Rhodopseudomonas palustris: one gene and its partner. Each later gene encodes a partner of the first gene's protein in a complex. Links are inferred from orthologs where the notes say so. Each region holds a gene or a part of one and is shown on either strand. Other genes may lie near its edges. The genes, in order: carB and carA.

The links.
Region 2: the proteins of carB (region 1) and carA are in contact, whole or in part, in a solved structure (PDB 1KEE), measured with the Escherichia coli proteins. The link is inferred for Rhodopseudomonas palustris from one-to-one orthologs.

What each region holds. Positions count from the first base shown.
Region 1 is NZ_CP041387.1:3,466,581-3,470,793, reverse strand. What follows is about bases 71-3,969. They hold carB (carbamoyl-phosphate synthase large subunit), read right to left. Parts: upstream 3,601-3,969; coding sequence 271-3,600; downstream 71-270. Outside these bases: transcription elongation factor GreA, read right to left, coding at 1-48; peptide-methionine (S)-S-oxide reductase MsrA, read left to right, coding at 4,160-4,213. UniProt on the Escherichia coli protein: Large subunit of the glutamine-dependent carbamoyl phosphate synthetase (CPSase).
Region 2 is NZ_CP041387.1:566,177-569,410, reverse strand. Bases 31-2,950 are described here. They hold carA (glutamine-hydrolyzing carbamoyl-phosphate synthase small subunit), read left to right. Parts: upstream 31-853; coding sequence 854-2,047; downstream 2,048-2,950. Other genes in these bases: FLL57_RS02655 (hypothetical protein), read left to right, coding at 2,798-2,950; FLL57_RS02660 (PaaI family thioesterase), read left to right, coding at 2,244-2,756; FLL57_RS02670 (alpha/beta fold hydrolase), read right to left, coding at 31-705. In the rest of the region: more of FLL57_RS02670, read right to left, coding at 1-30; more of FLL57_RS02655, read left to right, coding at 2,951-3,234. UniProt on the Escherichia coli protein: Small subunit of the glutamine-dependent carbamoyl phosphate synthetase (CPSase).

The DNA of each region.
Region 1 (4,213 bases):
CGAAAGTGCGGCGTACCCGCTCGCAGTCATCGGTATCTTTTCGACCATCGTGTCTTCATCCTTCAAGAATACGTTGCGGATCGCCGAACCCTGCTCGCCCGCAACGTCGTCGGCTGTTTACGGCGGCGCCGCGCCTCTGCGGCCGCCGAAGTCGGTTCAAATCGGCCCTAGAGCTTTCCGGCAAACGCCGGAGAGAACATTTCCAATGCGGGCGGGTTCCCAGCCTTGCGGCCTGTAGTCGATAGCCGGCCGCGCAGGGCCGGACGACGATCAGCTTTCGGAAAAGTAGCTCTGCAGGGTCCGGACCTCAAGATCCCCATCCAAATAGGCCCGGATGCCCTTTGCGGCGGCGACCGCTCCCGAAAGAGTGGTGTAATAGGGAACTTTATGCAAGAGGGCAGCGCGCCGCAGCGACCGGCTGTCGGCCAGCGCCTGCGGGCCCTCGGTGGTGTTGAACACCAACTGCACTTCGCCGTTCATGATGGCGTCGACGATGTGCGGACGGCCTTCCAGCACCTTGTTGATCTTTTCCGCCGGCACGCCGTGGTCCGACAGATAGCGCTGGGTGCCGGAGGTAGCGATTACCTTGAAGCCGACCGAGTGCAAGAGCTTAACGGCGTCGAGGATTCGCGCCTTGTCGTTCTCGCGGACCGACACGAACACGGTCCCCTTTCGCGGCACACGGGTGCCGCCGCCGAGCTGGCTTTTGGCGAAGGCGATCTCGAACGACCGATCGAGGCCCATCACCTCGCCGGTCGAGCGCATCTCCGGGCCGAGCACGGTGTCGATGCCGGGGAAGCGGGCGAACGGGAACACCGATTCCTTGACGCCGACATGGTCGAGGCTGCGCTTCTTCAGGCCCAGATCGGCGATCTTCTCGCCGGCCATGATTCGCGCCGCCAGCTTGGCGACCGGCATGCCGATCACCTTGGCGACGAACGGCACCGTGCGCGAGGCGCGCGGATTGACTTCGAGCACGTAGATCTCGCCGTCCTTGATGGCGTATTGCACGTTCATCAGACCGACGACATCGAGGCCGAGAGCCAGTTCGCGAGTCTGTCGCTCCAGCTCGGCGATGGTGTTGGCATCGAGCGAATGCGGCGGCAACGAGCAGGCCGAGTCGCCGGAGTGAATGCCGGCCTCTTCGATGTGCTCCATGATGCCGACGATGAAGGTGTCCTTGCCGTCGGACAGGCAATCCACGTCCACTTCCGTAGCGTCCGACAGATAGCGGTCGAACAGCAGCGGATTAGTGCCGAGCACGGTGTTGATCTGCCCGGTCTTGTCGTTCGGATAGCGAGCTTTGACGTCGCCCGGCACCAGCTCCGGCAGAGTGCCGAGCAGGTAGTCGCTGAGCTGGTTGTCTTCACGGATGATCTGCATCGCGCGGCCGCCGAGCACATAAGACGGACGCACCACCAGCGGCAGGCCGAGCTCGGCTGCAACCAGCCGCGCCTGCTCCACCGAATAGGCGATGCCGTTCTTCGGCTGCTTGAGCCGCAGCTTGTCGAGGATGCGTTTGAAGCGGTCGCGGTCCTCGGCGAGGTCGATCGCGTCCGGCGAAGTGCCGAGGATCGGCACGTCGGCAGCTTCCAGCGCCCGCGCCAGCTTCAGCGGCGTCTGGCCGCCGAACTGCACGATCACGCCGCGCAGCGTGCCGTTGGAGCGTTCGGTGTCGATGATCTCGAGTACGTCCTCGGCGGTCAGGGGCTCGAAGTACAGCCGGTCCGCGGTGTCGTAGTCGGTCGACACGGTCTCCGGGTTGCAGTTGACCATGATCGATTCATAGCCAGCGTCGTGCAGCGCAAAGCACGCGTGGCAGCAGCAATAGTCGAACTCGATGCCCTGGCCGATCCGGTTGGGACCGCCGCCGAGAATGATCACCTTCTCCTTGTCCGACGGCCGGCTTTCGTCCGACGCGGGGCCGGCGAACGGCGCCTCGTAGGTCGAATACATATAGGCGGTCGGCGAGGCGAACTCGGCCGCGCAGGTGTCGATCCGCTTGAAGACGGGGCGGACGCCTAGCGCGCGGCGCTTGGCCTTGACCTCCGCCTCGGTGGTGTCGGCGAGAACGGCGAGGCGGGCGTCGGAGAAGCCCATCGCCTTCAGGGTGCGCATGCCGAAGGCATGGTCCGGCAGGCCAGCGTCGCGGACCCGGGCTTCCATGTCGACGATGCCGCGAAGCTGCGCCAGGAACCATGGATCGATCTTGCAGGAGTTGAAGATCTCCTCGTCCGACCAGCCGAGCCGCATCGCCTGCGCGACCTGCAGCAGCCGGCTCGGCGTCGGGGTGCCGAGCGCTGCGCGGATCGCATTCTTGTCGTCGCCGCGGCCGAGACCTTCGATCTCGATCTCGTCCAGGCCGGTGAGGCCGCTTTCGAGGCCGCGCAGCGCCTTTTGCAGGCTCTCCTGGAAGGTGCGGCCGATCGCCATCACCTCGCCGACCGATTTCATTGCGGTGGTCAGCGTGGGTGACGCGCCGGGGAATTTCTCGAAGGCGAAACGCGGGATTTTGGTGACGACGTAGTCGATCGTCGGCTCGAACGAAGCCGGCGTGGCGCCGCCGGTGATGTCGTTGGCGATTTCGTCCAGCGTGTAGCCGACAGCCAGCTTGGCGGCGACCTTGGCGATCGGGAAGCCGGTCGCCTTCGACGCCAGCGCGGAGGAGCGCGACACCCGCGGGTTCATTTCGATCACGACCAGCCGGCCGTCGGCCGGATTGACCGCGAACTGCACGTTGGAACCGCCGGTCTCCACCCCGATCTCGCGCAGCACCGCCAGCGAGGCGTCGCGCATGATCTGGTATTCCTTATCGGTCAGCGTCAGCGCCGGCGCCACGGTGATCGAATCGCCGGTGTGCACCCCCATCGGATCGAGGTTCTCGATCGAGCAAATGATGATGCAGTTGTCGTGCTTGTCGCGCACGACCTCCATCTCATACTCCTTCCAGCCGAGGATCGATTCTTCGATCAGCACCTCGTTGGTCGGGGAGGCGTCGATGCCGCGCTCGACGATCTCGATGAATTCGGCCTTGGTATAGGCGATGCCGCCGCCGGTGCCGCCCATCGTGAACGACGGCCGGATCAGCGCCGGGAAGCCGATCTCGTCGAGCGCACGCAGCGCATCGGGCAGGCTCTTGACCTGGCGCGAGTTCGGGGTCTCCAGGCCGATCTTGGTCATCGCCTCGCGGAACCGCTCGCGGTCCTCGGCCTTGTCGATGGCGTCGGCGGTGGCGCCGATCATCTCGACGTCGAATTTTTCCAGCGTCCCGAGCTTGCGCAAGGACAGCGCGCAGTTCAGCGCGGTCTGGCCGCCCATCGTCGGCAGCAGCGCGAAGCCGCCGGGGATGACGTAGCGCTCCTTCTCGATGATCTTGGCGACGATCTCGGGGGTGATCGGCTCGATATAGGTCGCATCCGCCAGCTCCGGATCGGTCATGATCGTCGCCGGATTGGAGTTGACCAGGACGACCCGATAGCCCTCCTGCTTCAGCGCCTTGACCGCCTGCGTGCCGGAATAGTCGAATTCGCAGGCCTGGCCGATCACGATAGGACCGGCCCCGATGATGAGGATGGTGGAGATGTCGGTTCGTTTGGGCATCAAATCTCGCTGACGCGGGCGGAAATCGCGGGCACAAAAAAAGGGCGCGCAGCCGCGCGTCCCTCAGGTCTTCAAGCGCCGGGCCGTCCCAGGCGCGCGGGAGGTGTCTTAGACCAGTTTCCCGGGCGGCGAAAGGCCTTCGAGTCGCCCGTCAACCGGCAATTTCGGCAAGATCTGGAGGCCCAGCCTGGACTTGAACCAGGAAAAGGAGCGTTGCACCGCTCCCGCGTTAATCTTCCGCCACCGGGCCACGCGCATCTTGGCACTTCACGAAGGGGTGATCCAGCCCGGAGAGCGGCTATCCTTAATGCAATACGGCCTTCCGGCCTTGTCGTTCAGGATTGGGCCGCGTCGATCGGCATGCGGTGGTGGCGTGCGGCCCGGCGCGGTGCAAAAATACCGGGCTGTCTTGCGCTCGCGACGTTGCGGACTCGCTCCTGACAAGAGGTGACAGTCACGAACTCGTGTCTGCGCCTGCGTAACAGCCCGGCGCGAGCCCCGTATCTTGAGCGCAACAGCCAGGACAACGGCCTCGGCTTCAACCTCGCGAGGACAGCTCATGCGCACTTCATTTGATCGTCTTGCTCTCTGCGCCGCCGTCGTGGGGGCGCTG
Region 2 (3,234 bases), 2.9 Mb from region 1 along the record:
CTAGTTCCGCAGCCAGCCCGCCAGCGCGGCGGCGGTGGCGGTGGGCTGTTCGATCTGCGGCAGGTGCCCGCAATCGGGGATGATCACCAGTTTCGCTCCGTTGATGCCGTCGGCCATCTCCTGCGACAGGCTGTTCGGAATGGTGGTGTCGGTATCGCCGGAGATCACCAGCGTCGGACAGCGGATCGTGCCCAGGGTCGGACGGGAGTCGGCGCGGGCGATGATGGCGCGCTGCTGGCGGACGAAACCGGCGGCGTCGACGTCGTCGCCCATGTCTTGCACGATCCGCTGCAGCGCGGAGTCGTCCCGGCGCGACGGATGGACGAAGCCGGGATACAGCTCCTCCAGCACCGCATGCAGCCGGCCGGCCTCGGCCTCGCCGATCTGGCGGGTGCGGCGCTCGGTGGCTTCCGGACTGTCGGGGCGGGCCTGGGTGTTGATCAGCGCCAGCTTCGCGACCCGGTCGGGCGCCTGACGCATGATCTCGAACGCGATGTAGCCGCCCATCGAATGCCCGGCGAGCGCGAAACGGGCCGGGGCCTCGGCGAGAATCCGCCGGGCGATCGCCGCCATGCTGTCGTCGCGGATGTGGTTGGCGACCGTGACCGGCGCCCCGCACGCCCATAACGCGGGGAGGATCGGGGCGTAGATCCGCGGCGAGCCCGCCAAACCCGGCACCAGCACCACCGGCAATGATGTGTCCATGCAACCTCTCCCCACGCACGATTCTGCCCCTGCGCCCGCCGCGGAGCCTAGGACAGCCAAATTCCCTGTCAAATCTCGTCCAAAAGCGAACAATTCGAGGGGGTCCGCGCTTTGACGTCGGCAACGCCCGCGACTATGTAGTGCGCTCATGACCAATTCAGCATCCAATCCCGCCTGGCCGGACCACAAACCGACCGCGCTGCTCGTGCTCGCCGACGGCACGGTGTTCGAAGGCTTCGGCCTCGGCGCCGTCGGCTCCGCCGTGGGCGAGGTCTGCTTCAACACCGCGATGACCGGCTACGAGGAGATCCTCACCGATCCGTCCTACGCCGGGCAGCTCATCACCTTCACCTTCCCGCATATCGGCAACGTCGGCACCAACGACGAGGATATCGAGACGGTGAACATGGCGGCGACGCCGGGCGCACGCGGCGTGATCCTGCGCGGCGCCATCACCGATCCGTCGAACTACCGCTCGTCGCGCAATCTCGACGCCTGGCTGAAGGCGCGCGGCATCATCGGCCTGTCGGGCATCGACACCCGCGCCCTGACCGCGCTGATCCGCGAAAAGGGCATGCCGAACGCGGTGATCGCGCATTCGCCGAACGGCACGTTCGACCTGCACGCGCTGAAGGAAGAAGCCCGCGAGTGGCCGGGGCTGGAAGGCATGGACCTGGTGCCGATGGTCACCTCGGGTCAGCGCTTCACCTGGGACGAGACGCCGTGGGCGTGGGGCGAAGGCTTTGGCCGGCAGAACGAGCCGGAGTTCAACGTCGTCGCGATCGACTATGGCATCAAGCGCAACATCCTGCGGCTGCTCGCCGGCGAGGGCTGTAAGGTCACCGTGGTACCCGCCACCACCTCGGCCGAAGACATCCTGGCGATGAAGCCTGACGGCGTATTCCTGTCGAACGGCCCGGGCGATCCAGCCGCGACCGGCAAATACGCGGTGCCGGTGATCCAGCAGGTGATCAATTCGGGCGTGCCGACCTTCGGCATCTGCCTCGGCCACCAGATGCTCGGCCTCGCCCTCGGCGGCAAGACCGTGAAGATGCATCAGGGCCACCACGGCGCCAACCATCCGGTCAAGGATCTCACCACCGGCAAGGTCGAGATCACCTCGATGAACCACGGCTTCGCGGTCGACAAGACCACGCTGCCGGGCAACGTGCAGCAGACCCACGTCTCGCTGTTCGACGACAGCAATTGCGGCATCGCACTGTCGGACAGGCCGGTGTTCTCGGTGCAGTATCACCCCGAAGCCTCGCCGGGACCGCGCGACTCGCACTATCTGTTCCGCCGGTTCTCCGACCTGATGCGGGCGAAGAAGAGCGCGGCGTAACGTCGTCCCTCCTCGGTCATTCCGGGGCGCTCGCGCAAGCGAGCGAACCCGGAATCTCCGCCTCGCCCAACAACCTCGGGATTCCGGGTTCGCGCTCGCGCCCCCCCCCCCGGAATGACGGCACGAAGCCGCCCACTGGCGCTCCGACGGCTGCTTTGGTATGATTTCCATCATCCCATCAGAAGGAGCCACGCCGATGGATGCACGGAGCGATCAGCCGGCCGGGTACGGCGTCGTGCCGCTCGAGGTGATGGCGTCGATGTCGGGGCTCGATTTCGTCCGCGGCATCTTCGACGGCGCGCTGCCGCAGCCGCCGATCATGCAGACCATCGAACCGTTCGATTGCAGCGCCGAGCCGGGCGAGATCGTGATGCATTCGGCGCCCGCCCTGCGGCACTACAACCCGATCGGCTCGGTGCATGGCGGCTACGCCGCGACGCTGCTGGATTCGGCGATGGGCTTGGCGGTGCAGACCATGCTGAAACCGGGACAGGGTTACACTACGCTCGAATTCAAGATCAGCTTCGTCCGCGGCATGAGCGCCGACAGCGGCGTGGTGCGCACCGAGGGACGCACCTTCAATGTCGGCCGCCGCACCGCCACCGCGGAAGCGCGGATCGTCGATGCCAACGGCCGGATGCTGGCGCACGCCACCACCACCTGCCTGGTGTTCGACCTGCCGAACCCGGGAACGGCTTCCGCAGGCTGAGCGTTGTTCTCCGGCAAGTTCCAGAGATTGCCGGAGACCCGATGGCGCTGACGCGCGACCAGATCAAGCCGACGGCTTACCGTTTCGACGACGATGGGCTGATCCCGAACAATCCGATGCCGCTGCTGATCTACAAGCAGGCGGCCGACGTGGCGCGCGGCGATCCCGCGCGAACCATCGAAGGATTATTCGCGGCGAACGTCTGGGGCGACCGCTGGCGCAACGGCATTTTCGATTATCACCACTATCACGCCACGGTGCACGAGGCGCTCGGCGTCGCGCGCGGACGCGCTTTGGTGTTGTTCGGAGGTGAACAGGGCGAGGCGGTCGAGCTGATCGCCGGCGATATCGCGGTGCTGCCCGCCGGCACCGGACACAAATGCCTGTTCGCGAGCCACGATTTCACGGTGATCGGCGCCTATCCGCCGGGACCGACCATGCAGGTCACGCGGCCGACGCCGGAAAATTACCGGAAGGC